DNA from 3 places in the Pectobacterium atrosepticum genome. Region 1 is predicted to be linked to each of the others. Evidence: predicted binding sites of a transcription regulator. Region 1 holds the regulator's gene; each other region holds the start of a gene.
What was found. The regulator LexA, encoded in region 1, represses DNA repair genes until DNA is damaged. The targets are predictions, from matches to a motif close to TNCTGTATGTACATACAGNA.
Positions count from the first base shown of each region.

Region 1 (7,524 bases):
GACTATGGCTGGTTGCAGGCACGCTATACATTCTCTTTCGGTCACTATTTTGACCCACAGTTACTGGGCTACGCTTCTCTTCGCGTGCTCAATCAGGAAGTGTTAGCGCCGGGAGCCTCATTCCAGCCTCGAACCTACCCACGTGTAGATATCCTGAATATTATTCTTCAGGGCGAAGCGGAATACCGCGACAGCAACGGCTGCCACATTCAGGCTAAAGCTGGAGATGTGCTATTGCTCGCCACTCAACCGAACGTCAGCTATAGCGAACATAACACCAATGCCAGTAAGCCACTGACACGTCTGCAATTATGGCTGAATGCTTGCCAGACCCGAGAAAACAGCCCGCTGCAGCGCATGGGGCTGAGTTCATCAAGCCACACGCTGCTTGCCTCACCGGAAGGCGAGCAGGATAGTCTGCAACTGCGCCAGCAGGTCTGGATCCATCATGTCGATCTCCAGCCGAATGAGCAAAGCACGATCGCCCTACAGGGAAATCAGGCTTACCTCCAGCTGATCCACGGTTCAATGGCAGTGAAAGGCAGCCAGCACAGTGAAACATTACACTGTGGTGACGGAGCCTTCATCAAGGAAGAAACGACGTTGACGCTCCAGGCAGAATCACCGTTGCGGGCACTGCTCATCGATCTGGTCGTGTAGTTCCTCTGTCCGTTGTATTCGCAGGAAAACGCCACTCACTCGGCGTTTTTACTCAGTCGTGGTAAGCTATCCGCCTTGTTCCTCAATGCGTCAGGGTGATATGACAATGGATTCAACCAATCAGGACAAACTTCTTGCCCAGGCTGAACAGATTTGTCAGCAGCGCGCTGTGCGCCTAACTCCACAGCGGTTAGAGGTTTTACGCCTTATGGCACAGCAGTCCGGTGCTATCAGCGCTTATGATCTGCTGGATCTGCTGCGAGTTTCTGAGCCTCAGGCTAAACCACCGACCGTCTATCGCGCGCTGGATTTTCTGCTGGAACAAGGCTTCATTCATCGAGTCGAATCAAACAACAGCTACGTGCTGTGTCACCACATCGAAGACCACAGCCATACGTCTGCCCTTTTCATCTGCGATCGCTGCGGACAGGTCACGGAACGTCAAACCGAAGGTGTGGAAGAAACGCTACGCAGCCTCGCGCAGCAATCGGGATTCACACTGCGTCACAGCGTTGTGGAAGCACACGGGTTGTGTGGCGGCTGTCAGGAAGTGGCGACATGCGAGCAACCGGATCATTGCGATCACGACCACACCGTTCCCATTAAAAAACGATAGCCCTGAGAGGCTATCGTTTCTTTTCTACGGGGAGATATCGCGTTTGCTACCAGTGATATTTGTGGTGATCTTCCCAGTGTTTCACTTCTTTCTCCGCCGCTTCCTTTTCGTACCCGTAACGCTCCTGGATCCTACCCACCAGTTGGTCACGTTTACCTTCAATGACCGTCAGATCGTCATCAGTTAATTTGCCCCATTGCTCTTTCGCTTTACCTTTAAACTGTTTCCAGTTACCGCTGGCTTGGTCTTTATTCATAAGAATCTCCATACCTTAGGTGCATTGCGCATAAAAAAATCGTAACTACCGACTTATGCGTCAGTTTCAGATAAATAAGATTATTCAGTAAGCAGCATCATAAATATGTGAGCCACCACGGTGCTCTTCGCCACTGTCTCCCTTGATTACTGGGCTGACCTAAATGTGGTGGCTAATGATCAATCGCCAAACGACCAATCAAGATAAAAATGCTTACCTTGGTGGAAATTATAGTCGAATATTTCACTAAAAATAAAAAACCAAGTATCTGTAACTAGAATGGCACAAAGAAAGGGGAAATCACCGCAAAAAAGCAGTGAAAAAACAGGGGGTAATGGGAGTCGTAGAAAACACACGCCAAATGTAACTAAATATATATTACTAGCGAATTAACACACGGAACATGATGCACTGATCCAGATAGGCAAGCAGTGCATCAGTGCGGACGATTAGCTCCAGTCGCTGTTACGAATAACGCCAACCGCTAAGCCTTCTATCGAAAAACTTTGCTGACGCAGGTCGACAACGATGGGAGCGAACTCTTCATTTTCAGCGAGAAGATGCACAGTATTACCTTGTTTTTTCAGTCGTTTAACTGTCACTTCATCGTCAATACGTGCCACCACAATCTGCCCGTTACGCACGTCTTCTGTTTTATGTACGGCCAGCAAATCGCCATCCATAATACCGATATTTTTCATCGACATACCACTGACTCGCAGCAAGAAATCAGCGCTAGGTTTAAACATCGCAGGGTCAACCTGATAGCGGCATTCGATATGTTCCTGTGCCAGCAGAGGTTCACCAGCCGCTACGCGGCCAACCAGAGGAATACCCGTTTCTTCTTCCATTAACAGACGAATACCACGAGAAGCGCCCGACACAATTTCAATCACGCCTTTACGCGCCAGCGCTTTCAGATGTTCTTCAGCCGCATTCGGAGAGCGAAATCCCAGCTGCTGAGCAATTTCCGCGCGTGTTGGCGGCATTCCGGAGTGCGCAATATGATCGCGGATCAAGTCATAAACCTGCTGCTGCCTTGCTGTTAATACTTTCATTCCGCCCCCTGGTTGTTTATACAGTCTTGCTGTGAGTATATACAGGTAACGCACAATTGGGAATCGGGATATAGGCAAAGCCCCTGACTTTTATTCGTTTATGCGCGCCATCAGGCAAAATGTTGCCAGAGGATGCTGCCCCATACGACAGCGGCTAACAAGATGGCAACAAAGACGGCCGCCGACCCAATATCTTTCGCCCGACCGGATAATTCGTGGTGTTCAAGGCCAATGCGGTCGACGACGGCTTCAATAGCGCTGTTGGCCAGTTCAAACAACATAATCAATACCACAGACCCAATCAGCAGCAGTTTCTCGACCAGCGTAACCGGCAGTAAACACGCAATAATAACGCCGACAATCGTCAATATGGTTTCCTGACGAAATGCGGCCTCATGCTGCCACGCCTGCTGCAACCCCTTAAAGGAATAACCGGTAGCTTTAATAATCCGGGTCATCCCCGTTGCTTTATTCATTTATCCTCCGTTATTTTTACTCTACATAATTCGCATTTTAACCTACCTGCGTTGTCTCATCACCACAGATCTCCGACGCAGTTTCTGGTATCCTTGCGGCGAATTGCTAACAAGAGGCTCCAAGTTGTTATGTCAGGTTGGCGTAAAATTTACTATAAATTATTGAATCTCCCGCTGAAACTGCTGGTGAAAAGCAAAGTTATTCCCGCAGATCCAGTGGTCGAGTTGGGGTTAGATCCCTCACGTCCTATACTCTATGTTCTGCCTTATAACTCTCAGGCGGATCTCTTGACGCTACGTGCGAAATGTCTGGCATTGGGCTTACCCGACCCCTCGCAATCGTTCGAATTCAATGGCGTAGAACTCCCTAGCCACGTCTTTATTAATGACGGGCCGCGCGTCTTCCGTTATTACGTTCCCAAGCAGAAATCCGTCAAGCTGTTCCACGATTATCTGGACCTGCATCGCGCCAATCCAGATTTAGACGTACAGATGGTGCCAGTTTCCGTGATGTTTGGGCGATCCCCTGGTCGGGAAGGTCACACTCAGGCTGCACCACACCTGCGATTGCTCAACGGCATTGAGAAATTCTTCGCCGTTCTGTGGCTAGGCCGTGACAGTTTTGTCCGCTTCTCAAGCCCAGTGTCGCTGCGCTATATGGCGACCGAGCATGGCACTGACAAAACCATAGCCCACAAACTAGCACGTGTCGCGCGTATGCACTTCTCTCGCCAGCGCTTGGCAGCAGTTGGCCCACGCTTACCGGTGCGTCAGGAACTGTTTAACAAGCTGCTGGACTCCAAAGCGATCAAGAAAGCGGTAGATGATGAGGCTCGCAGTAAGAAAATTTCTCATGAGAAAGCGCAGCAAAACGCCATTGCGCTCATGGAAGAAATCGCCGCTGACTTCTCCTACGAGGCCGTGCGTCTGTCTGATCGCGTATTAAGCTGGACATGGAACCGCCTTTATCAGGGGATTAACGTCCATAACGCCGAACGCGTTCGTCAGTTGGCGCAGGATGGCCACGGCATTGTCTATGTGCCCTGCCACCGCAGCCATATGGATTACCTGCTGCTCTCCTACGTCCTGTACCATCAAGGCTTAGTACCGCCGCACATCGCCGCAGGTATCAATCTTAATTTCTGGCCGGCGGGACCCATCTTCCGCCGTCTTGGCGCGTTCTTTATTCGCCGAACCTTCAAGGGCAACAAGCTCTATTCCACGATTTTCCGCGAATATCTGGGCGAGCTGTTTGCCCGTGGTTATTCGGTTGAATACTTCATGGAAGGCGGGCGTTCACGTACAGGGCGTCTTCTGGATCCCAAAACCGGCACGCTAGCCATGACCATTCAGGCCATGCTCAGAGGCGGCACGCGCCCTATCACGTTGGTGCCGATTTATGTCGGTTACGAGCATGTGATGGAAGTCGGCACCTATGCGAAAGAGTTGCGCGGCGCGGTGAAGGAAAAAGAAGGCTTTATGCAGATGGTGCGTGGTTTACGTAAGCTACGTAATCTGGGTCAGGGGTACGTGAACTTCGGCGAACCGCTCCCGCTAACAACCTATCTGAATCAACATGTACCGCAATGGCGTGACGCGATTGATCCCATCGAGGCGCAGCGTCCAAGCTGGCTAACACCGACGGTGCAGGATATCTCTATGGATATCATGGTGCGCATCAATAATTCTGCGGCAGCAAACGCGATGAACCTGTGTTCCACTGCCCTATTAGCATCACGCCAGCGTTCGCTCACACGTGAACAAATGCACGAACAGTTGGATTGCTACCTGCAACTGCTGCGTCAGGTTCCTTACCACAAAGATATTACAGCGCCCAAGAAGACTGCGGATGAACTACTGGAACACGCGCTGGGCATGAACAAGTTCGAAGTGGAGAAGGACAGTATTGGTGACATCATCATTCTGCCGCGCGAGCAGGCTGTTCTGATGACGTATTACCGCAATAATATCCAGCACCTGTTGATATTACCGTCGCTGATCGCCAGCATCGTCATCCATCATCGTCGGATTACACTTGCCGAAGTCGTGCGACAAATCACGCTGATCTATCCGCTGCTGCAAGCCGAGCTGTTCCTACACTATTCCAATGAGCAATTGCCAAGAGTACTGGAAACGCTAGCGAATGAGCTGACTCGACAAGAATTACTGTGTAGCCGTGATGGTCAATTGGCGATTAACCCGCCACGTATCCGTACGCTACAACTGCTATCGGCAGGCGTGCGTGAAACGCTGCAACGTTATGCGATTACGCTGTCGTTGCTGTGCGCAAATCCAGAAATCAACCGTGGGACGTTGGAGAAAGAAAGCCGAAACATGGCACAGCGCTTGTCCGTCCTGCACGGTATCAACGCGCCGGAATTCTTTGATAAAGCGGTGTTCTCAACGCTGGTAGCGACCTTACGTACAGAAGGGTATATCACCGACAGTGCGGAAGCGGCGCAAGGCGATATCGTGACAATCTACAACATCCTCGGTGATTTGATCACCCCGGAGGTTCGGTTAACTATTGAAAGCGCCAGCTCATCTACTGAGATGGAAGCAAGTACAAGTAGTAGTCAAACGGCGGAAGAGACAACGCAGGGATAGCCCAGCAGAAAGTCGCGGGAAGATGGTGGGGAAATACCATCATCAAACCGTGGATGCATTTAGCATGACAAACGCATCAGAACATTCCGTCATAAAAAAAGCAGCGATAAATCGCTGCTTTTTTGTATCCGATGATTGGCCTACAGGCCAAACAGCACGCCAATAAATATCGCCATACCCGCATATTTATTATTATGGAATGCCTTAAAGCAGGCATCACGTTCACGCCCGGCAGTCAGTATTTGCTGATAGATAAACATCCCAGCAGCGACCAGCAGCGAAATAGTGTAGGGAATTCCCAGCCCGGTGATATTCCCTAAAGCCAGCAATAACGCCAGCATACTAAACTGCAATAATCCGATGATGATATTGTCAAAGCGGCCAAACAGGATCGCCGTAGACTTCACGCCGATCTTCAGGTCGTCATCACGATCGACCATCGCATATTGCGTATCGTAAGCCACCGTCCAGCAAATATACGCCAGAAACATCATCCAGCAGGTTGCTGGCAGGCTTTCGCTCACCGCAGCATAGGCCATGGGGATCGACCAGCCGAATGCGGCACCCAGCACAAACTGAGGCAGATGGCTCACACGTTTCATAAACGGATAGACCCATGCCAGAACCAGCCCCGCCACGGACAGCCAGATAGTCATCTTATTCAGCGTCAGCACCAAACCAAACGCCAGCAAAACCAGCACAACAAACAGAATTTTAGCAGATTGCTCGCTCACTTCACCGCTGGGCAACGGACGAGAAGCCGTGCGTTTTACATGGCCGTCAAAATGTCGATCGGCATAATCATTGATGACGCAACCCGCCGCACGCATTAAGAAAACACCAGCGACAAAAACAAAGAGCGTCCACGGTGCAGGTGCTCCCCCTCCCGCCAACCACAGCGCCCATAGCGTTGGCCACAGCAGTAGCAGAGAACCTATCGGTTTATCAATCCGCATCAAGCGACAATAAGCCAGCCATTTCCCTGCTGTAACACTTCTTTCCAAGGATTTATCTCCTCAAATTACCTGCCAACCTTCATCACCAGGTGTGTAATAAACCGGTGATTCCGGTAAGAAAAGCTCAGTCAACAGTAACGGATGACCCGAAAGACACAGGCGGGAACGCCGCGCCCATAAGCCTTCGCAGCATCCGGTATGAATATAATCACGCGTCAGCGATTTTTGCTCAAACAGATAGCGACCTAACGGCTGATTGCCTATTTTCGTCAAAGCCGCGCCAGAACCCTCGAGCGTCTGTTGCGGGACAATCGTTCGGCCGAAAAGCCAGGGGCGATCGTCACCATACAGCACAACTTCACGCAGCCAGTAACGTTCGTCAGCCGGTAGTTGATCCCGCTCTTCGCCCAGCATCTGCGGCGTAATGAAACCCTCACGACAAAGCGTGACCCTCAGTTGGGCACAGTATTTTTCAAGCCGCTGCGTCATGGAACTGGTTTCCATCAGCCAGTCACCAATGTGCTCAGGCAATACCGAAGGGGGTTCAGTAAACCAGGATATGGTGCGCAGAAGCGTTGACGCATCGTCAGACATTTCCCTACTCCGAACAGGGTTACTTTGCAAATAAAAGCATTCGTAAATAAAGTAAGCGTCCCTATTGTAGCGCAGAATGCTCGCCTGATAACACGCTATAAACCAATTCATCCCCGATGTGGCAACATTCCAGAAATGCTGACGCATAAAAAAAGCACTACCCAGTACACAACCGGATAGTGCTCTTTGAAGGACAGAAAGACGAGCTTCTGTAACTTGACCCTAGTCACCGGAAAACGGCTTCCGGCAACAATGGGATCACATTACATCATGCCGCCCATTCCACCCATGCCGCCCATGC
Region 1 is NZ_CP009125.1:592,477-600,000, reverse strand. It holds gene GZ59_RS02670 (pirin family protein) at 1-660, shown strand, start outside; gene zur (zinc uptake transcriptional repressor Zur) at 767-1,276, shown strand; gene GZ59_RS02660 (CsbD family protein) at 1,323-1,532, opposite strand; gene lexA (transcriptional repressor LexA) at 1,982-2,590, opposite strand; gene GZ59_RS02650 (diacylglycerol kinase) at 2,701-3,066, opposite strand; gene plsB (glycerol-3-phosphate 1-O-acyltransferase PlsB) at 3,196-5,673, shown strand; gene ubiA (4-hydroxybenzoate octaprenyltransferase) at 5,814-6,677, opposite strand; gene ubiC (chorismate lyase) at 6,690-7,223, opposite strand; gene groL (chaperonin GroEL) at 7,487-7,524, opposite strand, start outside.

Region 2 (7,524 bases), 370 kb from region 1:
AGAAGGCTGTGACTGCTCAGGTTTGACATTATTGTTACCGACAGCTTCATCACTTGTGGCGTGGCGGCCATCATTGTGATTCTCAGCAACAGCAGCGTTCTCAGGCTCCTGCTGGCTGTCTGCCGGACGTACTGCGGTTTCCGCTTCAATCACCCCATCGTAGGCCGCTTCAGGATCGTTTAACGGGATATTGCTCTGCGGTTCCACCGTCGCACTATGATCACCTGATTTTTTGGGATCGTCTGATTTTTGCGGTGACGGTATCTCGGTATAGCCACGTTTCATCGCTTCTGCCGCATCTTTAAGTTCATCCATTGAGGCTTTCAACTCAGGCGACAGATTCTGCAAACTGGCTTTTTCGACTTTCTTCAGGCTTTCCTGAAACTCCTGGAGTTTCAGCTCCTGAGACAGTTCATTCTGAACCGTAGACGCCAGTGAACGCAGCGTCCTGATCCAGCTTGCAACCGTTCTGACTGCAACAGGCAAACGCTCAGGCCCAAGGACTATCAGGCCGAGAACCATCACCAATAGCAATTCACCAAAACCGATATCGAACACAGATTACACCTGCTCTTTATGCTGGCTCTTCGTGTCGCCCTGCTTGGCGTCTGATTGGTTGTCAGCGATAGATTTAGTAGAGAAATCAGCATCTGGCTGCGCTTTGTCTGCATTCGTGGACGGCTGATCGTCACCCATCGCTTTTTTAAAGCCCTTGATGGATGCACCCAGATCAGAACCCAGCGTTCTCAGCTTGTTGGTTCCGAACAGCAAGATGACGATAACTGCGATAATCAACAGGTTCCAAAGACTAATACCACCCATAACATTTACCTCTTTTCAAAAAGGGGAACGACAGAATTCTCGTTATTGTATCGGGTAATTCTGACGTGCATCATGATCTGCTTCAACGAGTTCGACGCCAACCGATAATCCAAGCGACAATTCCTGCCGCGATCAACCCTGTGGGAACCATATCGGCTTCAACACGACTGATCAGTAACAACGTACCACCGATTAGCAGCGTTGCGCCAATACCCAAAAGATATCGTGACTGTCCTTGACGTGCCTGCTGCGTTCTCAGCTCATATGCCAGCTTATCGACGCTTTGTTTTAACATCTTATGCTGACGAAGTCCGTCATAAAAAAGTTCAGGGATTTCCGGTAATTTCTCAGCCCAGAACGGTGCCTTTTCTTTGAGCGCACGAAAAACCGCAGGTAAACCGACCTGTTGCTTCAGCCAGCTCTCCAGAAACGGCTTAGCCGTTTTCCACAGGTCGAGCTGCGGATAAAGCTGCCGACCAACACCTTCAATATACAGCAACGTTTTTTGCAGCAACACCAGTTGAGGCTGTACTTCCATATTGAAGCGACGCGCCGTATTAAACAAATTCAATAATACATGGCCGAACGAAATTTCCGCTAACGGCTTCTCAAAAATCGGCTCACAGACCGTACGAATAGCAAACTCAAAATCTGCAACATTGGTGTCTGGAGGCACCCAGCCCGAATCCACATGCAGTTCGGCGACTTTGCGATAATCACGGTTGAAGAAGGCGATAAAATTCTCGGCCAGATAGCGCTTATCTTCTTTATTCAACGAACCGACGATACCACAATCAATCCCGATGTATTGCGGGTCTTCCGGGTGATCGTAACTAATAAAGATATTGCCGGGATGCATATCCGCGTGGAAGAAACTGTCGCGAAATACCTGCGTGAAGAAAACCTGAACGCCGCGTTCTGCCAGTAACTTCATATCCGTGCCATTGGCTTTCAGCGCGTCGACATCAGAAACAGGAATACCGTAGATACGTTCCATTACCAACATACTTTCTCTGCAATAATCAGAATAAATTTCCGGCACATACAGCATCGGGCTATTCTCAAAATTACGCCGTAGTTGGATGGCATTTGCCGCTTCTCGCAGCAAGTTCAGCTCATCAAGTAACGTTTTTTCGTATTCCATCACCACTTCGCGCGGACGCAAGCGGCGACCATCCGGCAACAGGCGGGGCAACCAGCCAGCCAGACGTTTCATCAAGCGCATATCTGCCTTGATGACTGGCAGAATATCCGGGCGGATCACCTTGATAACGATTTCTTTTCCCGTACTTTTCAGACGGGCGGTATGAACCTGTGCAATCGAGGCCGAGGCCAACGGTTTGATGTCAAAATCATCAAACCACTCTTCAAGAGGGATACCCTCCATCGCCAACTCAATCTGCTCACGCGCCAGTTTGCCATCAAATGGCTCAACCTTATCCTGCAACATCGCCAGTTGATCGGCGATAGCGGGCGGGAACAGATCGCGGCGCGTCGACATCATTTGCCCAAACTTAATCCACACTGGCCCCAATTCCTGAAGCGCTAAACGCAGACGTTCCCCTAAAGGCATGTTGCGGTGGCGATTAGGTAACCAAAATAGCAGGCGACGCCCCACACGCAGCGGAAACGTCAGACGCATCTTAGGAATGAGTTCGTCCAGACCGTAGCTCAACAGTACACGCACAATGCTGTAGAGGCGGCGTAATTCGCTGGGCGTCATCGTAAAGCCTCCAATTTCGCCAGCCGTTCGGACAACGTATCGACGGATTTATCCAGCGCAACAATTTCCTCATGGAACCAGGCATTCTCCAGTTTTCCCGGTGCCAATCGCCACTCTTCCGTTAACGTCTCGGAAAGGAAATGTTGCTGCTGATGTAATGACCGTCTCAGGAAACTCAGTGTTTTCTGTGCCGTCTGGCTAAGCCCCTGAGCAACAATATCGCCCAGATAAGGGGATAACCATTCAGCCGGATCGCACTCCGCCAGATCACACAGCACGATGAACTGTTGAACGACTTGAATATCGCCTTCAATGATCAGTTCGCCGCTGCGCATCAGCGACGATAGCTGTTGACGATCGCGTAATTTCATCAGAACCGGAACGCGTGTTTTCAGACGGCAATCAGCCAACTCGTCCCACTGGCTAACAACATCCAGCCGCTGTTCGTTAAACACCAGCACCAAGGGGACATCCAGTTCAGCCAGCTCGATCTGGAGTGTTTTTCCCTGTAAGCGCTGACGGGCAGATTTCATGCTTCGATCACAAGAAAAAGCGTCGTGAAAAAGCAGCTGATTCAGCGCGGTTTCCAGCGTGGCTGTCAGAAAAGACGTTATCAGCATTGGCGTTTCCAATCAGAATTTAAACCCACGATGCAGCGCAACGATTCCACCGGTGAGGTTGAAATAGTTAACACTGTCAAAACCAGCGTCGCTCATCATCCCTTTCAGCGTTTCCTGATCGGGGTGCATGCGGATGGATTCAGCAAGATAGCGATAGCTTCCGGCATCGCTTGCCACCGCTTCGCCAATCCTCGGCAGGATATGAAATGAATACGCATCGTAAATAGTGCTCAGCTGTTTAATCACCGGTTTGGAAAACTCCAACACCAGCAACCGACCACCGGGCTTCAGAACACGGTACATGGAGCGCAGCGCTTTGTTTTTGTCCGTCACGTTGCGCAGACCAAAGGAAATAGTAATGCAGTCGAAGAAATCATCAGGGAACGGCAGCGCTTCTGCATTGGCCTGCACGTAGTTGATATTGTCGATAATGCCTTTGTTACGCAGTTTCTCGCGGCCCACCTTCAACATGGATGCGTTGATATCCGCCAGAATGACTTCACCGCCCTCACCAACCATACGGGAGAACTTGGCAGTCAAATCCCCTGTTCCTCCAGCAAGATCCAGAACGCGCTGATTACGCCTGACTCCACTGCACTCGATAGTGAAACGCTTCCAGATACGGTGAATACCAAAAGACATCAGGTCATTCATCAGGTCATACTTTGCCGCTACAGAATGAAAAACCTCAGCCACCATGACTTCTTTTTCATCCTTGGCGACAGTCCGAAAACCAAAGTCGGCCGTTTTCTCCTGCTCACTTGCCATCTTATCCGCCTACTATTTCAGTCAAATTTCGGGTCTACCCATTAATGATGAGAGTGTACCAGACCCGTATAAAAACCCCACTGCACTAATTTCGCATAGCATGGGTGCCAAGCCCGCGAAATCCATACCTATTTATATCCGTCAGACTTCAAACTGCTTGTGCGTTGGCTACGCTCCTTCACCCTCCGTTTTTACGGTTGGGGAGGCAGTTTCAGGTGCTATAGAACCCAGTAATTCATCGTGTTCAGTGTGCTCATGGGCCATTGCTTTTTCTGCCAATGACGGGCTGATCGTGCGTTTAATTTCTACACCCAGCGCGCGAAATCCCTCAGCTTGGCCAATAAGGTTACCACGCCCAGACGAAAGTTTATTCATCGCCTGACGATAAGTGCCCTGTGCTTTATCCAGACTCTGCCCCAGCGCCTCCATGTCATCCACAAACAACCGCAGCTTATCGTACAGCCGTGAGGCTTTTTCGGCGATCTGCTGTGCATTGCGACTCTGTTGTTCATAGCGCCATAAATTGTTGATAGTACGTAATGCCACCAGCAGCGTGGTCGGGCTGACCAGCATAATATTGTTCTTTAGCGCCTCGTTGATCAACTCGGGCTGGCGATCGATAGCGACCAGAAAAGCGGGTTCGACGGGAATAAACATCAGTACGTAGTCCAGAGAACGCAGCCCCGGAAGCTGTTGGTAATCTTTGCTGCTCAACTGCCGAATATGGCTGCGAACCGAGAGTAAATGTTCGTTCAGCGCCGCACTACGTTCTACGTCATCGTCACTATTGAAATAGCGCTCGTAGGCCACCAGCGACATCTTGGCATCGATCACAACATCTTTACCCTGCGGTAAACGCACGATGACATCGGGTTGCAAACGGCTATTTGTCCCCGTTTGCACGCTGACCTGTGTTTGATATTCATAGCCTTCACGCAGACCGGAGGCTTCCAGCACACGGCTTAACACCACTTCGCCCCAGTTACCCTGCGTCTTATTGTCGCCTTTCAGCGCTTTCGTCAGGTTGATGGCCTCGTGTGCCATCTGCGCGTTCAGCTGTTGCAGATTGCGGATCTCATGTGCCAACGTGTGACGCTCGCGCGCTTCCGCGCCAAAACTGTCCTGCACCTGGCGACGAAACCCATCAAGCTGGTCACGCAACGGCATCAGCAGCTTATCCAGACTCTGTTTATTTTGTTCATCCACCTTGCGGCCACTGTGTTCGAAAATGCGGTTCGCCAGATTCTCAAACTGTGTCGTCAACCGCTGTTCGCTGCTTGCCAGCAGCCGCTGCTTCTCTTCCGCTGCCATACGGGTTTCTTCCAGCCGAATAGTGACTTCCCGCAGTTCGGCTTCCTGCGCACTATTGATTTCACGCAACGTCCGCAGTTCCTGATTTAGCTGCACGCATTCAGTGCGGAGTTCGCCAAGTTGTTGCAGCTTTTCATGGCTGGCAGAGAGTTGAGCGTGAACCGTGCGCAGTTCCAGCTCGTTTTGCCGCAGTCGTTGTTCATCCTGCTGCTTTGCCTGCTGCTGTTCACTGAGTGACTGTTGAGTCTGCTGCAATGTCTGCGCCAGCAACCGCTGTTCAGTATTATGCTGCGACAGCTTCTGCTGATGAATCAGACTAGCAATTAACCACCCGATCAGCAGACCCACCGCACCACCGCCTAGACCATAAAATATGCTGATATCCACTTTACCTCCGCAGGCCTTTCACGCTGTCGGTCAAGGTAAAATGATACTGTATGGATGTCCAGAAACAATTCAGGAGGGGAGTCGGTTGAGCCGAAAAATGCGAGCCGCATTCCATATGAGTATCAACAGACGATAATTTGCAGAAGAATCAGAGCGATAACAAAGAAATCCCCCAACGCGAAGCACCAACGTTGAGGGAACTTAAGGTATAGCGTAGACCTATTCTAGTAATGCTTAGGCTAAGCGCTGTTTCGCATCGCTAATCGCTTTAGCGACCTGCTGCGGTGATACGCCACCTTGTGCAGCACGCTTATCCAGACAGGATTGCAACGCAAGAATCGGGTATACGTCATTGCCAATCACCGCACTGAATTTTTGCAAATCGGTCAGCGGCAGTGCTTCCAACGCTTTGCCCTGACGAATGGCTTCAACCACCGCTTCACCCACGATGTGGTGCGCTTCACGGAACGGGACGCCTTTCGCGACCAGATAGTCTGCCAGCTCTGTAGAGTTTGCGTAGCCTTGCTCAGCGGCTTCTTTACAGCGCGGACGTTTAACCTGAATGCCTTCCAGCACCAGACCCGCCATCATCAGGCAGTCGTGCCAGGTATCCAGCGCATCAAACAGCCCTTCTTTATCTTCCTGCATGTCTTTGTTATACGCCAGCGGCAAGCCTTTCAGCGTCATCATCATGCCGGTCAATGCACCCTGTACGCGACCGCATTTACCGCGAATCAGCTCCAGCGCATCCGGGTTTTTCTTCTGCGGCATCAGGGAGGAACCGGATGTCACACGGTCAGACAGCTCGACGAACGCGGCTTCACCGCTATTGAAGAAGATCAGATCTTCAGCAAAGCGCGACAGGTGAACCATGCCAATTGAGGCGTTGGACAGCAGTTCCAGCACATGATCGCGATCGGAAACCGTGTCCAGACTGTTGCGCGTAGCAGAGGCAAAGCCCAGCCAGTCTGCTAACTGCTCACGGTCAATCGGATAAGCCGTTCCTGCCAGCGCCCCGCAGCCCAGCGGGCTGACATCCAGACGCTTCAGCGTATCTTCCAGACGACTTTCATCACGAGTTAACATTTCATGATAAGCCAGACACCAGTGTGCAAACGTCACTGGCTGCGCGCGCTGCAAGTGGGTGTAACCCGGCATTACGGCATCCTGATTGGCTTCTGCCGTCGTGACCAGCGCCTGACGCAGCTGGCGTACCGACAGCAGCAGCTCTGCAATCTGTGCCTTGCACCACAGTTTCAGGTCAGTTGCGACCTGATCGTTACGGCTGCGACCGGTATGCAATTTCTTACCTAAATCGCCGACTTTCTCAATCAGGCGCAGCTCAACCCAGCTGTGAATGTCTTCTGCATCGCTTTGCAGGATCATCTCAGGATCGGCTTGTACCTCAACCAGCAGCGCATCCAGCGCCTGTTCCAGTTGTTGCTGTTCCTGCTCGCTGAGCACATTGACCGTCACCAACGCTTTCGACCAGCCAATCGAGCCAACGATGTCCTGTTCCGCCAGACGGTAATCAAACCGCAGTGAGTCATTAAATTGTTTAAAACGCTGATCTGCTGCCTGACTAAACCGACCGCCCCACAAAGCCATAACCATTACTCCCAGAATGTAATTCATGTTGGTATCGCATCATGCCATACCCAGAAACGACTTACGCCAGAATACGCGTGCCGATAGCCACACCGCTGAACAGCGCGGGCAGTTGCTCGGCATGACGCCAGCTGGCGATATCAACCGGACGGCCCAGCGCACGAGCGGCATCCAGCGCAGCGTTAACCTTAACAATCATGCCGTCGGTGATGATGCCCTGAGCAATCAGTTGCTCGGCTTTCTCCGCCGTCATTTCGGCAATACGCTGGCCTTTACCGTCCAGAA
Region 2 is NZ_CP009125.1:222,282-229,805, reverse strand. It holds gene tatB (Sec-independent protein translocase protein TatB) at 1-558, opposite strand, end outside; gene tatA (Sec-independent protein translocase subunit TatA) at 562-822, opposite strand; gene ubiB (ubiquinone biosynthesis regulatory protein kinase UbiB) at 905-2,545, opposite strand; gene ubiJ (ubiquinone biosynthesis protein UbiJ) at 2,542-3,165, opposite strand; gene ubiE (bifunctional demethylmenaquinone methyltransferase/2-methoxy-6-polyprenyl-1,4-benzoquinol methylase UbiE) at 3,178-3,933, opposite strand; gene rmuC (DNA recombination protein RmuC) at 4,102-5,631, opposite strand; gene argH (argininosuccinate lyase) at 5,866-7,239, opposite strand; gene argB (acetylglutamate kinase) at 7,301-7,524, opposite strand, start outside.
Region 2: the regulator LexA is predicted to act here: its motif matches at 5,676-5,695, upstream of rmuC (DNA recombination protein RmuC).

Region 3 (7,524 bases), 490 kb from region 1:
CTCGGGACTTTCACCGGGGTTAATTCCCCCCTGCGGAAATTGCCATGAGTGCTGACCATAGCGCCGGGCCCACATCACCTGCCCCTGCCGATTACAAATTACAATACCAACGTTTGGGCGGTAGCCATCATCATCGATCACCGGACTACCTCAATAAACATCAATGCAAAGATAGCCCGATTGTTTCACACTCCCGTCAGGCGGTAAACCACTGCTTAGAAAGCATGTGACACTAATAAAAGTAAGATAACCCACAGATAAGATCAAAGTTATAAACATGTGAAGACCAGAACTCGCAGTTTATTCACTTTTTCTGTGGACATCTTTGTGCAGAACCCATGAAGAAGTGAGTAAAACTCATTTTTCACAAAGAAAAAAAAACACCAACAATTAAAAAATAGTTATCTTTATTCATGATGTTACAAACCATTTTAATTGAAATAGCTAACCCTTATTTTTTGTTCAAATGGCATACAATGCAAGATTGGCGAAAGATCGCACTATGCCGATTTTATCCACAGGTAATGTCTCAAACTCAGGCAATAAATAGGCAAACACAGCAAAAAGGCTGGGAGTCAAGGCTGTAAATGGAACCAGTAATTCATGTTTATGTGGGTTATCCAAGAAATCTGTGGATAACCTAGTGTAAGATCCTGTTCATTGTCGGTGGCTATACGTGCACAGTTTGCAAAACTGCGTTCAGTGATCGCCGTCACACTGAAAAAAAACGCTACGAATCATGCTATTATTGTTTCTCTCCACAACCTTGCAGGCTATGTATTTGTATTTTCCATTTACTGTATTTTTTTTGAGCGGAAAAATATCAGGCGATACCCTATGAATTCACCCTCGATCCACACGATCGCACCGCAAAATGAACAAGCCTTGCTGCAACGAGCACAGTCCCTCGCAGGCTATAATCTTGCGGAATTAGCGGACATCGCTCTCCTGCCTCTTCCCGCTAACCTGAAACGCGATAAAGGCTGGATTGGCATCTTGCTGGAACGTTTTCTAGGTGCGAGCGCAGGCAGCAAACCCGAGCAGGATTTCCCTGAAATTGGTGTCGAGCTAAAAACCATCCCTATTGATGAACAGGGTAAACCGCTTGAAACCACCTTCGTCTGCGTCGCACCGTTAACAGGCAACAGTGGTGTAACGTGGGAAAGCAGCCACGTACGGCACAAGCTCGCACGGGTACTGTGGATTCCGGTGGAAGGTTCGCGTCACATTCCGCTGGGAGAACGCCGTATTGGCACGCCGCTGATCTGGAGCCCCAATGACGAAGAAGAGGAACAGCTACGCTGTGACTGGGAAGAGTTGATGGACCTGATTGTGCTTGGCCGAGTAGAAAGCATCACCGCCCGTCATGGCGAAGTACTGCAATTACGCCCCAAAGCGGCAAACAGTCGAGCATTAACAGAGGCCATTGGCGAGTTTGGTCAACCTATTTTGACCTTACCACGAGGGTTCTACCTGAAAAAAACCTTTACCGCTCCGCTACTGGCCCGCCACTTTATGCAGCTCAGCAACTGAATGTCATTATCATCATGTTTCATTAGCGCTATGTTCTATTAGCACCCTACTTCATCCGTACAGTGCTTCATCATACACTGGTCTGATACGTCGCAGTTTTGCGGCAATAGAATGCTACCAGAGAAAAGTCTGACGCCGACCTGGAGCAAAAAGGGGCGCCAGTATACGGTCGTAAAACGAAAGATGAAGGGGAGCGACACTTTCGCTTGCCTACGCACCGAACTGGCAGAGTATAATGTCGTTTACGTTTCGTTTAAGGTGTATTGATACAATGTTTGATTGGATTGTTGATCCGAACGCATGGTTAGCATTGGGAACGCTGACTATTCTGGAAATCGTTCTTGGGATCGATAACATTATTTTCCTGTCTCTGGTTGTCGCCAAACTACCTAAAGCCCAACAAAACAAAGCTCGCCGCATCGGTCTGATGGGTGCGATGTTCATGCGTTTGGGGCTGCTCGCGTCTATCGCCTGGGTAATGCGTCTGACCGACCCGCTGTTTACCGTGGTAGGCAATGAAATTTCCACTCGCGATCTGATTCTGTTCTTCGGAGGGCTCTTCCTTATCTGGAAGTCCAGCATGGAAATTCATGAAACTGTCGAAGGCGGTTCAGAAGATCATACCTCCAAGACGTACTCTTTCTTCGGCGCGATCGTGCAGATCATGATGTTAGATATTATCTTCAGCCTGGATTCGGTGATTACCGCAGTCGGTCTGTCTGACCATTTGTTTATTATGATGGCCGCTGTGATTATCGCCGTTCTCGTGATGATGTTCTCCGCACGCCCTATCGGCGAGTTTGTCGAACGCCATCCGTCCGTCAAAATGCTGGCCTTGTCATTCCTGATCCTTGTCGGGTTCACTCTGATTTTGGAAAGCTTCGACGTTCACGTACCGAAAGGCTATATCTACTTCGCCATGTTCTTCTCGATGTCCGTCGAGGCACTGAACCTGTTACGCAGTAAGAAAGATAAAACAGCGCACTGATCGCGGCATAACGCGCTTTCGCGATAAAGACGCCATCATCAGGCGGCAACCTGCCGCCTGATTACACAAAATTAATTCCCTCTATACGCATTTTTTCCATTATTCCTACGTTATCCCCCGCGACCATTTGCTAGACTCACTTTAGATTTTGCATTTATTAACAGGTTAATATGATGAAAATGGCGGTAACACTGGCGTTATTATTCACCCTTGTGGGCTGTTCCAGTAACTATGTGATGGCGACAAAAGAAGGGCAAATGCTCCTGACACAGGGGAAGCCCATGTTAGATAAAGATACTGGGTTACTTAGCTATACCGATGAGCAAGGTAATCAGAAACAAATCAACAGCGACCAAGTCTCTCAGATTGTGCAGCGCTAACCTCAATTTTAGCCCGATATTTCTCTCATCGGGCGACACTCCCCAGCAAAATCCTGCAGAGGGGTAACAGAAGAGACTTCCCCACTCGTCACGGCTTCGTTATAGTCGAATTCAGGTGTGTCTTCCCAAACTCATTGGAATCGCAGCAAATCATGCGGAAATGACGGGAAATACGCCTGCTATTTTCAGACATAAGGAAGCTGGCAATGCAATATCACCGTATTCCCCATAGTTCTTTAGAAGTGAGCGTGCTGGGTCTTGGTACGATGACCTTTGGCGAACAAAACAGCGAAGCAGACGCCCATGCCCAGTTAGATCACGCCATTGCCGCAGGTGTTAACCTGATTGACACAGCAGAAATGTACGCCGTTCCTCCTCGCCCAGAAACACAGGGGTTAACCGAAAGCTATATCGGTTCCTGGCTGAAATCCCGTGGCGGACGCGAAAAATTGATTGTGGCGAGTAAAGTCTCCGGCCCTGTGCGCGGAAGCGATCACAGCATCCGCCCTCAACAGGCACTGGACAGGAAAAACATCCGCGCAGCACTGGATGCCAGCCTGCAACGCCTGAACACTGACTATATCGATCTCTATCAGTTGCATTGGCCACAGCGCCAGACCAACTGCTTTGGCAAGCTGAACTATCAATATACTGATGACAAACCGCAATATACCGACGACAAATCGGTAGTGACGCTGCTAGAAACGTTAGAAGCACTGAATGAACAGGTGCGTGTCGGTAAAATTCGCTACGTCGGCGTCTCTAACGAAACCCCGTGGGGCGTGATGCGCTATCTGCATCTGGCGGAAAAACACGATCTACCACGTATCGTCTCGATTCAAAACCCCTACAGCCTGCTGAATCGCAGTTTTGAAGTCGGCTTAGCGGAAATCAGTCAGCATGAAGGCGTGGAACTGCTCGCCTATTCATCACTGGCGTTCGGTACGCTGACGGGTAAATACCTTAATGGCGCGAAACCCGCTGATGCCCGCAACACGCTATTTAGCCGCTTCACCCGCTATACTGGCCCGCAGGCTCAGGCAGCCGTTGCCGAGTATGTCGCGCTGGCGCAAAAGCACGGTCTGAATCCGGCACAGATGGCATTAGCGTTTGTACGTCAGCAGCCGTTCGTCGCCAGCACGCTGCTGGGTGCAACCACATTGGAGCAGTTGCAAATCAACCTCGACAGCCAGAACCTGACGCTGGACGGCGAGATTCTTGATGAACTGGAAGCCATCCACCGCCGCTTCACGTTCCCTGCACCGTAATACATAATCCCACACGGCTTTTCATCCGCCGTGTGGGATTACCGACTTACGTCAAAATGTGAGTCCAAACTGCATTTTGGCGCTGTTTTCACTCATTTTATCGCTCACTACGCCTTGGTAACCCAACACCAGCGTCGCATTCGGCTTCATCGCCAGCATGATGCCCGCCCGTAATAGCAGCGCATCGCGATCGTCAGTCGCGGAACGAATCGTATAAGCCTCGCCACCCTGCGTAAAACTCAGTCGCGTTTGGGTACGGTCCGGCGTCAAACGTCGCTGATAGCCGGCATCAGCATAGAGCCTGATAGGCGAATGGGAAGACCAACGCGCCTCACTGCGTAAACCCAGCGTTGAATATCCCGCACCACTGCCCTGACGTTCCCAGCGCAGTGCAGCTGCGCTTCCGTGTTCCTGCCCACCCGCAAGATCGAGCCAGGCATACGAGAGATTGCCATAAGGTTCAACGCTCAGGCTGTCATTAAACGCGAATCGATGGCTTCCCTCCGCGAATCCCTGAACAAGGTGCGCATGATAATCCGCCTGAGCGCGGCTGATGAGCCCAGGCATCTGAATATCGCGTTCAGTGTCCATATCCAGATAGCTGTAGACCAGACCGGATCGCCATGCTATTCCGCTATAGGTCGTTCCCCAATAACTGCCTGCGTGATAGGCGGTTACATCGGTACTGGCGGCACGCGCATCGGTTTTGATCTTGCTTTTCTCTGCGCCGACGACAACACCAAGCGTACTGCTTTCGCCAATTGGGCTGCCGTTACCGATTAAGAAGCCATAGCCGCTGTGATTTACGCGTGAGGATTCGGCAGTTTCATCGAATTGACCATTGTTAGCCCACGTACTCAGCCACAGCGACTGTGCATTTTCATCGTGCAGCGCGCCGTTGATCTCGTCTCGCACATAGCGGCTACGCTGGAGCAATGCGGCGCGCGAGGCAGCATAGATCTCACCGCCGAGGTTATCGAACGCCGCTCGTGCGGTATCCTCACTTCGGCTGTTAGCAATAGCAGAGAAAACCGCCCCACCTCTTTGGCTCTCGATCGTCTGCGCGACGGCTCGCTGATTACGGCTTATGGCAACATCATTAAAGGCCCGATTATTACGCACCACATCCAGATAAGCCTGCTTGTTGCCATAGTTCAGCGTATCCTGCAGGAAAGGCTGGGTTGAGTTAGAAATCAATCCATCAAAGTTGCCACTCAGGGTACCGCCGACATTCAATAGGGTAAAACGATCGCCCAGCGATTGCGAAGAGGCATTCAGTACCACGGTTCCCGCCAGCGCCGCATCCTGAGTGACATTCAGACCATCAGCATTACCCTGCTCATCAATCTCATAGTGATAAATGCTGCCTGAATGAAAAACCACATTACCGACCGTTAATGTGCCAACGGATGCACCGGGTGAAAGCGTTGAACCGTTCTCAAGCGTGACAGTACCTGCAATTTTGCCATGTCCGCCTAGCGTGGCTGAAGATTGCACCCAGACATCCCCCGCCAGACTGCCACTCCCCTGCGCAACCTTACCCACCACGATACTGCCGCCTTCTACAATCGTCGGTCCGAGATAGGTATTACTCCCCGTCAGATAGAGCGCCCCTGCGCCCTGCTTGCGTAAGCCGACATCCAGTTGATACAGGGAGCTTCCACTGGTCGTATTTTTCACCTGTGCGATATCATTGCTCCAGGTACTGGAATACCCTTGTGTATCAACCCCGTAGATCGCGTAGTTACCGTTGAATATTCCACTACTGAGATCGCTATTACTTAGCCGCTGCGCGTTTAATGCACCCGGTCCCTGCACCGCTTTATAGGCGTTAACGATCCCCTGACCAAATAGCGATTGGTAATCATCCGTCGTGAGCACATTGATATTTTGCGCGTTGGCGCGGGCGCGGATCGCGCTGCGGATCTGTTCATCCGTGAGATTGTCGAAGAAAGCATCTTCCCTGACCCGAGCCAGAAAGGCGGTCATTTCCTCATCGTTGAACGTAACGGCATTGCCCGTCGCGTAAACATCGAGCTCGCTATTGAGATAGTTCTGGCGATCGTCGTAATTCTTACGAATGAGCAACACCGCTCGCGGGGTATTCTCGCCAGAGAGCGGCGTGGCAGTGGATAGCAGAATATCCGCTAACTGCTTACCGTTCAGATACGGAAAGGCTTCAGCAGCCAGCGCAGAGACACCCGAAACGTAGGGTGTCGCAAATGACGTGCCGCTGAATGTGTCAGTATTATTGGCGTCCGTGGTAGACACAATATTCACGCCCGGCGCAAGCAGCGTATAAGCCGACGACCCAAGCCCCAAGTTACTGAATGATGCAATAAACGCCGCGCTGGAAGGACGTTGAGAAGGATCGTAAGCCACAACATTAAGCCAGTTATTGGCTATCGTATTCTCAATTCCATAGGCATCGAGTAGCGTTGGCAACCCAGAGATAATCGACGGTGTTAGATGTCCTTCGTTCCCCGCAGCAAAAACTGTTAACTGCCCTTGCCTTGCCATCTCCGCACCAATCACCATGTTGTTGTTGATGATGCCGTCCAGTAATTCAATCTGACGATCGACGCTAAATGTCTGCACCGTATCGTTAAATATTCTGTATCCCCAGCTATTATTGACGATCTTAATATCTGGACGGTCGAGCACGTTAAGCTGGGCATTCACCAATGTCTGCGATGAAAATGTGGTTCCTAACGGCAACAGGTTCGCCTGATAGGCGATGCCATGAATGCCGTTATCGTTCTTCGCCGCGCCAATGACACCCGCAACCGCGTAGCCATGAAACGCACCATCCCACGGTGATGAGATCCACCCCGCGCCCGAATCTACCCGCCCGGTAAATTCATCGCCGCCCAGTTCGCCGTTAGCATCAATGACCGCAACACCAACGCCCTTCCCCGAAAAGCCGAGACCGTAAGCTTCTGCCGCGTTGATCGAATCCAGTGCGGCACCATTACGTTCATACTCCGCCGTGCGAAAATCCTCTGCGGCCCACAGCGTTATCGGGAAACCAAGCAATAACCACATCGTGAGCACACGGTAGCAAGCGCTATCACGGCCATATTTTACGCCAGCCTGACGCGATTTCTCCGCGATACGCATTTCCTTTTTTTTCAACACATTGTTTTTCCACACCGATAGCATGAGTAACGTCCCTTTAAACACAAATGTGATGGTCACTCTACGTTATCAAAACAAATAGTCATAACGCCTGAAAGTAACAATCGATGAATACTCTATGGATGAATGTCATGAGACATCCAGATGCGGGTGATGAAACGTCATGCAGAAAAGAAAAATGCGGAAAATTGGGAAGGGACGATCAAAAAACGGGCAT
Region 3 is NZ_CP009125.1:1,086,513-1,094,036, reverse strand. It holds gene rppH (RNA pyrophosphohydrolase) at 1-141, opposite strand, end outside; gene mutH (DNA mismatch repair endonuclease MutH) at 838-1,533, shown strand; gene GZ59_RS04890 (TerC family protein) at 1,805-2,521, shown strand; gene GZ59_RS04885 (YgdI/YgdR family lipoprotein) at 2,695-2,901, shown strand; gene GZ59_RS04880 (NADP(H)-dependent aldo-keto reductase) at 3,108-4,169, shown strand; gene GZ59_RS04875 (autotransporter domain-containing protein) at 4,221-7,307, opposite strand.
Region 3: the regulator LexA is predicted to act here: its motif matches at 580-599, upstream of mutH (DNA mismatch repair endonuclease MutH).